Regions from separate parts of the Streptomyces sp. NPDC087901 genome, predicted to be linked through region 1. Evidence: riboswitches for the same ligand, from Rfam matches in the RefSeq annotation. Region 1 holds a riboswitch; the other holds the start of a gene.
The links. A riboswitch is a leader RNA that binds a small molecule or an ion and turns the genes downstream of it on or off. The one in region 1 is predicted to bind glycine.

Region 1 (3,404 bases):
GTAGGTGATCATGAGCACGGCGAGCTCGTCGCGGTGCTGCGCGATCTTGGCGCGGAGGTCCTCGATGTCGACCTCGCCGTCGTCGGCGGTCTTCACCACGACGACCTTCATGCCGGCCATCACGGCGCTCGCGGCGTTGGTCCCGTGGGCGGAGGAAGGGATCAGGCAGACGGTCCGGCCCTCGTCGCCGTTGGCACGGTGGTACGCGCGCACGGCCAGCAGCCCCGCGAACTCGCCCTGCGACCCGGCGTTCGGCTGGATGGAGACCGCGTCGTAGCCGGTGACCTCGGCGAGGCGCTCCTCCAGCTCACGGATGAGTGTCAGGAAGCCCTCGGCCTGCTCGGCCGGTGCGAACGGGTGCAGCGCGCCGAACTCGGGCCAGGTGATCGACTCCATCTCGGCGGTCGCGTTCAGCTTCATGGTGCAGGAGCCGAGCGGGATCATGCCGCGGTCCAGCGCGTAGTCGCGGTCGGCGAGCTTGCGCAGGTAGCGCAGCATCGCGGTCTCGGAACGGTGCTGGTGGAAGACCGGGTGGGTCAGGAACGCGTCGGTGCGCAGCAGAGTCTCCGGCAGCGCGTCGGCGGTCGTGGCATCCAGCGCCTCGATGTCGCCTTCGGCGCCGAAGGCGGCCCAGACGGCAGCGACCTGCGCGCGGGTCGTGGTCTCGTCGCACGCGAGCGAGACCAGGTCGCCGTCGACGAGCCGCAGGTTGACCCCGCGGTCACGGGCGTCGGCGACCACCGTGGCGGCCTTGCCCGGGACCCGGACGGTGAGCGTGTCGAAGTAGGTACCGGTCACCACGTCGACACCGGCGGCCCGCAGGCCCTCGGCAAGGATGGCCGCGTAGCGGTGGGTGCGCCGCGCGATCGTCCGCAGCCCGTCGGGGCCGTGGTAGACGGCGTACATGCCGGCCATCACGGCGAGCAGCACCTGAGCGGTACAGATGTTACTGGTGGCCTTCTCGCGGCGGATGTGCTGCTCGCGGGTCTGCAGGGCCAGCCGGTACGCCTTGTTGCCGTCCGCGTCCACGGAGACACCGACGAGGCGGCCCGGGAGGCTGCGGGCGAACTTCTCGCGTACGGCCATGAAGCCGGCGTGCGGACCGCCGAAGCCCATCGGCACACCGAAGCGCTGCGTGGTGCCGACCGCGATGTCCGCGCCCAGGTCGCCGGGCGACGTGAGCAGGGTGAGCGCCAGAAGGTCGGCGGCCACGGAGACGATCGCGCCGAGCTCGTGGGCCTGTTCGATGACGGGCTTGATGTCCCGTACGGCTCCGGAGGCGCCCGGGTACTGAAGCAGCACGCCGAAGACACCGCGCTCGGCGATCTCGGCCGGGATGCCGTCGGTGAGGTCGGCGACGACGACCTCGACCCCGGTCGGCTCGGCTCGGGTCTCGATGACGGCGACGGTCTGCGGCAGGGTGTCGGCGTCGACCAGGAAGACGCCCTTCTTCACCTTGCCGACGCGCCGGGCCAGCGCCATGGCCTCGGCAGCCGCGGTGCCCTCGTCGAGCAGCGAGGCGCCGGAGGTGGGCAGCCCGGTGAGCTCGGCGACCATCGTCTGGAAGTTCAGGAGGGCCTCGAGTCGGCCCTGGGAGATCTCAGGCTGGTAGGGCGTGTACGCCGTGTACCAGGCCGGGTTCTCCATCACGTTGCGGAGGATCACCGGCGGGGTGAACGTGCCGTAGTAGCCGAGCCCGATCATCGGGGCCAGGACCTGGTTGCGGTCGGCGAGGAGGCGCAGCTCGGCGAGGACCTCGGCCTCGGTCCGGGCGGCCGGGAGCTTCAGGGCCTCGGCGCTCCTGATCACATCGGGCACCGCGGCGGCGGTCAGCTCGTCGAGCGAGCCGTAACCGACCTGGGCGAGCATCTTCGCCTGTGCCTCGGAATCGGGACCGATGTGGCGCTGCTCGAAGGGAATTCCCTGTTCGAGCTGGGAGAGCGAAGTGCGACGGGGGGTCATGATGGAGGCCTCCTGGTCTGTCACGACCTGCGAGGGGCACCACGGCGCGGGGTGCCCGAACGGCCTCCCCCTCTGTCATCTCAACCTGAGAGCTTCACCGGTGCCCGCAGGGCGCACCGGCTTTCACCGTCGGTGAGGGAGAGGTCCTGTCCGGCCGTGGCCGTACGGGAACCTCGCCCTGCTTTCCAGAGTGACCTCGTCCGTGCGGTACGGGGGCCTGAGAGATTCCGGGGAGGATTTGCTCCTTCGGCGCCTCCGGATTTCCTCCGGAGGACTCTCCCGCACAGGGTCAGCAGCCGTTGCCAGCCTACCAGCGGGGTATGCGGTGGATATCTCGAGTGGCCAATGCCACGGATGTGCACTTCTGTAGTGCCTGTGGAGTAGCTGCGACCAATGGGAGGCCACGTGCAGACCGACATCGATCCGCGCAGCCTGATCGGCCGCAAGGCGTTCGACCGCAAGGGCACCAAGATCGGTACCGTGGACGAGGTGTATCTCGACGACGCTACCGGTGTGCCCGAATGGGCGGCCGTGCGCACCGGACTGTTCAGCCGGGACGCCTTCGTCCCGTTGGAGCCCAGCGAATTCGTCGAGGACACGCTGCGCATCCCCTTCGACCGCGCCCTGATCAAGGACGCACCCGACTTCGGCGTCGGCCGTCATCTCTCGCCGGAACAGGAGCTTCAGCTCTACCGGCACTACGGTCTGGACTCGGCGCCGGGCGGGAGCGCCCCCGACCGCGACTTCGGCAGGCTGGCGGGCCAGGACGAGTAGTCCACCGGGTTCCGCACGAGCGGCAGCGGATCGGCCGGCTGCAGTTCCGGATCGTCGATACGGAACGTGCGGACCCGGCCGGGCGCCGATTCCGGTTCCTCGAATCGCACCGTCACCCGTCCGACCCCGCTGCCCTGTACCCAGCCGTGCCCATGGGTGTCGTGGTGCACGTCGTGACCGGCCGGCCAGCGCCGCGCCGCAAGCTGCTCCGCACTCTCCTGCGCGGACTCCTCGCCCGCCGGCTCCCCCTCGTCCGCGCCCGCTTCGGTGGTGTCGGGGAGCTCGGCGGCCGTCCGCTCGGCAGCCGTCCGCTCGTCCGCCGCCTGGGCGAACAGGTCCTCTTGGGTGAAGTCGGCAAGGCCGGTGACGCCGACGCCCAGCAGTCGCACGCCGCCGGTGGTGTCCACGGACTCCAGGAGCCGCGCCGCGGCCTCTCTGACCACCGTGGGGTCGTCGGTGGGCCCGCGGAGTGTCTCGGAGCGGGTAAGGGTCGAGAAGTCGTAGCGCCGCACTTTCAGCACCACCGTGCGCCCCGACCGTCCAGCGCCCCTCAGCCGCCGGACACACCGGTCAGCCAGCCGCTCCACCTCTGTCCTGACCCGGACGCGGTCATGCAGATCGGTGTCGAAGGTGTCCTCGACCGACACCGACTTCGCGTCCCGCTCGGC
Region 2 (3,404 bases), on a different contig from region 1:
TCTCCTGTACGCGGGGGAGTGCTGATGAACGATGGTCTTACGGTGTGAGACAGGACTGCGTCACGTACGCAGTGCCGGATCCGCCGCCGGTTCTACTTCTGCCGCTTGTAGAACGGCAGGGCCACGACCTCGTAGGGCTCGTGACTGCCCCGGATGTCCACCCCGACGCCCTCGGTGCCGGGCGTGGCGTGTGCGGCGTCGACGTACGCCATGGCGATCGGCTTGCCGAGTGTGGGCGAGGGTGCGCCCGAGGTGACCTCGCCGATCACCTGGCCGTCGGCGACGACGGAGAACCCGGCGCGCGGCACCCGGCGGCCCTCGGCGACCAGGCCGACGAGCTTGCGGGGCGGGGCGGTCTCGGCTCGCTCGGCGGCGGCCTCCAGGGCCTTGCGGCCGACGAAGTCGCCCTCCTTCTCGAACTTCACGACCCGGCCGAGACCGGCGTCGAACGGCGTCAGCGCCGTGGTCAGCTCGTGCCCGTAGAGCGGCATGCCCGCCTCCAGGCGCAGCGTGTCGCGGCAGGAGAGCCCGCACGGGATCAGGCCGCGGGAGGCGCCGGCCTCGGTGAGGGCCCGCCACAGCTGCTCGGCGTGCCCGGGGGCGACGAAGAGCTCGAAGCCGTCCTCGCCGGTGTAGCCGGTACGGGCGATCAGCGCGGGGACCCCGGCGACCGTGCCGGGCAGCCCGGCGTAGTACTTCAGACCGTCCAGGTCGGCGTCGGTGACGGCCGCGAGGATGGCGGGGGACTCGGGGCCCTGGACGGCGAGCAGCGCGTACGCGTCGCGGTCGTCGCGCACCTCGGCGTCGAAGCCGTCGGCGCGGGCCGTCAGCGCGTCCAGCACGATCTGGGCGTTGCCGGCGTTGGCGACCACCATGTAATCGGTCTCGCCCAGCCGGTAGACGATCAGGTCGTCCAGGATGCCGCCGTCCTCGGCACAGATCATCGTGTAGCGGGCGCGGCCCACGGAGACGGTGCCGATGTTGCCGACGAGCGCGAAGTTCAGCAGCGCCACGGCCTCGGGGCCGGTGACGGTGATCTCGCCCATGTGCGAGAGGTCGAAGAGGCCGGCCTTCGTGCGCACGGCGTTGTGCTCGTCGCGCTCACTGGCGTACCGCAGGGGCATGTCCCAGCCCGCGAAGTCGGTCATGGTCGCACCCAGCGAACGGTGCAGGGCATCGAGGGCGGTGAGACGGGTGGCGGTGCTCATGGTTCAAGGCTCCCAGGGCATGACGACGAGGACGATCCCTCCCCATCTGTCATCGGAACCTGAGAGGTTCGCCGAGAGACCCCGCAGGGGTTCGGCTTGCACCTTGGGTGGAGCCGCAGGGCGACTCGCTTTTCAGATCTGCCTCATCCACGCGGTACGGGGCCTGAGAGATTCAAGGGAGGATCTTGCTCCTTCGGCGCCCGGCACGGTGGCCGGGACTCTCCCGCGCGGATTCGAGCGGCCTGTATGCAGTTGAGGGGGCCATCATCGCACGCATTGCGGGAGAGTGGGGGGCCGGTACCGATGCCGGTCTCCTGCAGGATCCGGCGGGTCGGACGGTTGTGCCGCATTACCTTTTCTTTACACTTCTTGGGCAGGTGTGGGTAGCCGACAGGGGGAGGGCGATGACGTTGCAGCGGTACGCGACGACCGCGGGGGTCGCGCACGGCGCACTGCCCGCGCAGCCGGGTGCACCGGCCAGGGAGGCGTTGGGCCCGCACGCACCCGTCGTACGGGACCTGCGGGAGCGGGGCGGGCGCAGCCCGCGCGGCCTGCACTTCGCCGCGGGCGACGTGGTGGTGGTCTCCGGACTGCCCGGCAGCGGCAAATCGACACTCATCGCACGGGCCGTCTCGGCGCACGCCGTCGACTCCCAGAACACCAGGGACCGCTGGGCGGCCCTGATGCCCCGCTTACTTCCGTACGCCCTCTACCGTCCGCTCGTCCGCGTCGCCCACTACTGGGGCCTGTGGCGGGTGCTGCGATCGGGCGCCTCCGTAGTCGTCCACGACTGCGGCACCCAGGCCTGGGTGCGCGGCTGGCTGGCCCGTGACGCCAGGCGCCGCGGCCGCATCCTGCACCTCGTACTGCTCGACGTCACCCCGCAGACGGCGAGGGAGGGGCAGCGCGAGCGCGGCCGAGGAGTCTCCGGGTACGCGTTCGCCCGGCACCGCAGGGCCGTGGGGCGGCTGCTGCGGGACACCGAGGCGGGCCTGCTGCCGCTCGGGTGCGCCTCGGCGGTGCTGCTGGACCGGGAGGCGGCGGGGCTGCTGAAGCGGATCACATTCGCAGACGCACAGAGTGAGGCCGGACATCCCGTGTCCCGAATCGCGGACCCCGGCGCGACAGGCGGGCCGTAGTCCCGCCCGCTTCCGATCCGGCAGCTCGAAGCGGGACTGCCGGAGAACCCGGCAGCCTGTCACGAAGGATCGACGCTAATCTCTTGCTGCACGACATGGGGTGAGAGAGGGAGACAGTGGACATTCCGGCACCGGCCCGGACCCATCCGCAGGGCGGATGGCCGGCCAACGAGCTCGAAGAAGTGCTGAGCGCCTCGCTCGGCAGCCCGGAGGCGGGCGGCCGGCTGGTGGAGGTGCTCGGCCGCAGCCACTTGTGGGTGCCCCTGCCCAGCGGCGGCTCGCCGGACGCCACCGACCTCGATCTGCCGACGCTGGACATCGAGGGCGCGCCGTACGTGCCCGTGTTCAGCTCCGAACAGCAGTTCCTCGCCTGCGTCGGCGCCCACATGTCGTTCACCGTGGCCCCCGCCCGCGAGTTCGCCCGGGGCCTGCCCCCGCAGCTCGGCATCGCGGTGAACCCGGGCGGCGCGGTCGGCATGCCGCTGCCGCCGCCCGCCGTCGCCGAGCTCTGCCGGACCGGCCGCACCGCGCTGGACGGACCGTCCAGCGGCGGCCGGGTCCGGCTGTACGAGCCGGACTGGCAGGAGGAGCCCGTCGACTTCCTCTCCGCCGCGGCCGGGGAGTTCGAGGCGAGCGGTGTCGTGCTCAGCGCCCGCCGCGCCCTGGCCAGCATCGAGGGCGGCGACCCCGTCCTCTTCGTCGGCATCGAGTTCTCCACCTGGGACGGAGCCGGGCGCAACGCCCCCATGGACGCCCTGGGCCGGGCGCTGGGGCACGTCGAGGTGCCCTGGCCCGTCAACCTGGTGCTGCTCGATGTGGCCCAGGACCCCGTCGCCGACTGGATGCGGGCGCGGGTGCGCCCCTTCTACCAGCGCCCCGCCGAGTAGCGGTACGGCAAGGGGGCCGGTGCCACGGGCCGACTGCTCCGGCCCCGGGAGTCAAGTCGGTGTCAGGGCCGCCGCATAAGCTGGTTTGATGGCTGGTGCCTCGGCACCGCGCCGCCCCCGAGAGCCCCGGGAGCGGCAGGCCGACACAGTGGATCGAAGAGGGGCGGGAC

Region 2: another riboswitch for glycine. It lies ahead of gcvT (glycine cleavage system aminomethyltransferase GcvT); the one in region 1 lies ahead of gcvP (aminomethyl-transferring glycine dehydrogenase).

The regions. Positions count from the first base shown of each region.
Region 1 is NZ_JBIUUC010000010.1:285,030-288,433, forward strand. It holds gene gcvP (aminomethyl-transferring glycine dehydrogenase) at 1-1,962, opposite strand, end outside; glycine riboswitch at 2,158-2,254, opposite strand; gene ACIOEW_RS28590 (PRC-barrel domain-containing protein) at 2,356-2,736, shown strand; gene ACIOEW_RS28595 (DNA polymerase IV) at 2,661-3,404, opposite strand, start outside.
Region 2 is NZ_JBIUUC010000006.1:68,039-71,442, forward strand. It holds gene gcvT (glycine cleavage system aminomethyltransferase GcvT) at 93-1,208, opposite strand; glycine riboswitch at 1,351-1,444, opposite strand; gene ACIOEW_RS20540 (AAA family ATPase) at 1,613-2,347, shown strand; gene ACIOEW_RS20545 (enhanced serine sensitivity protein SseB) at 2,464-3,234, shown strand.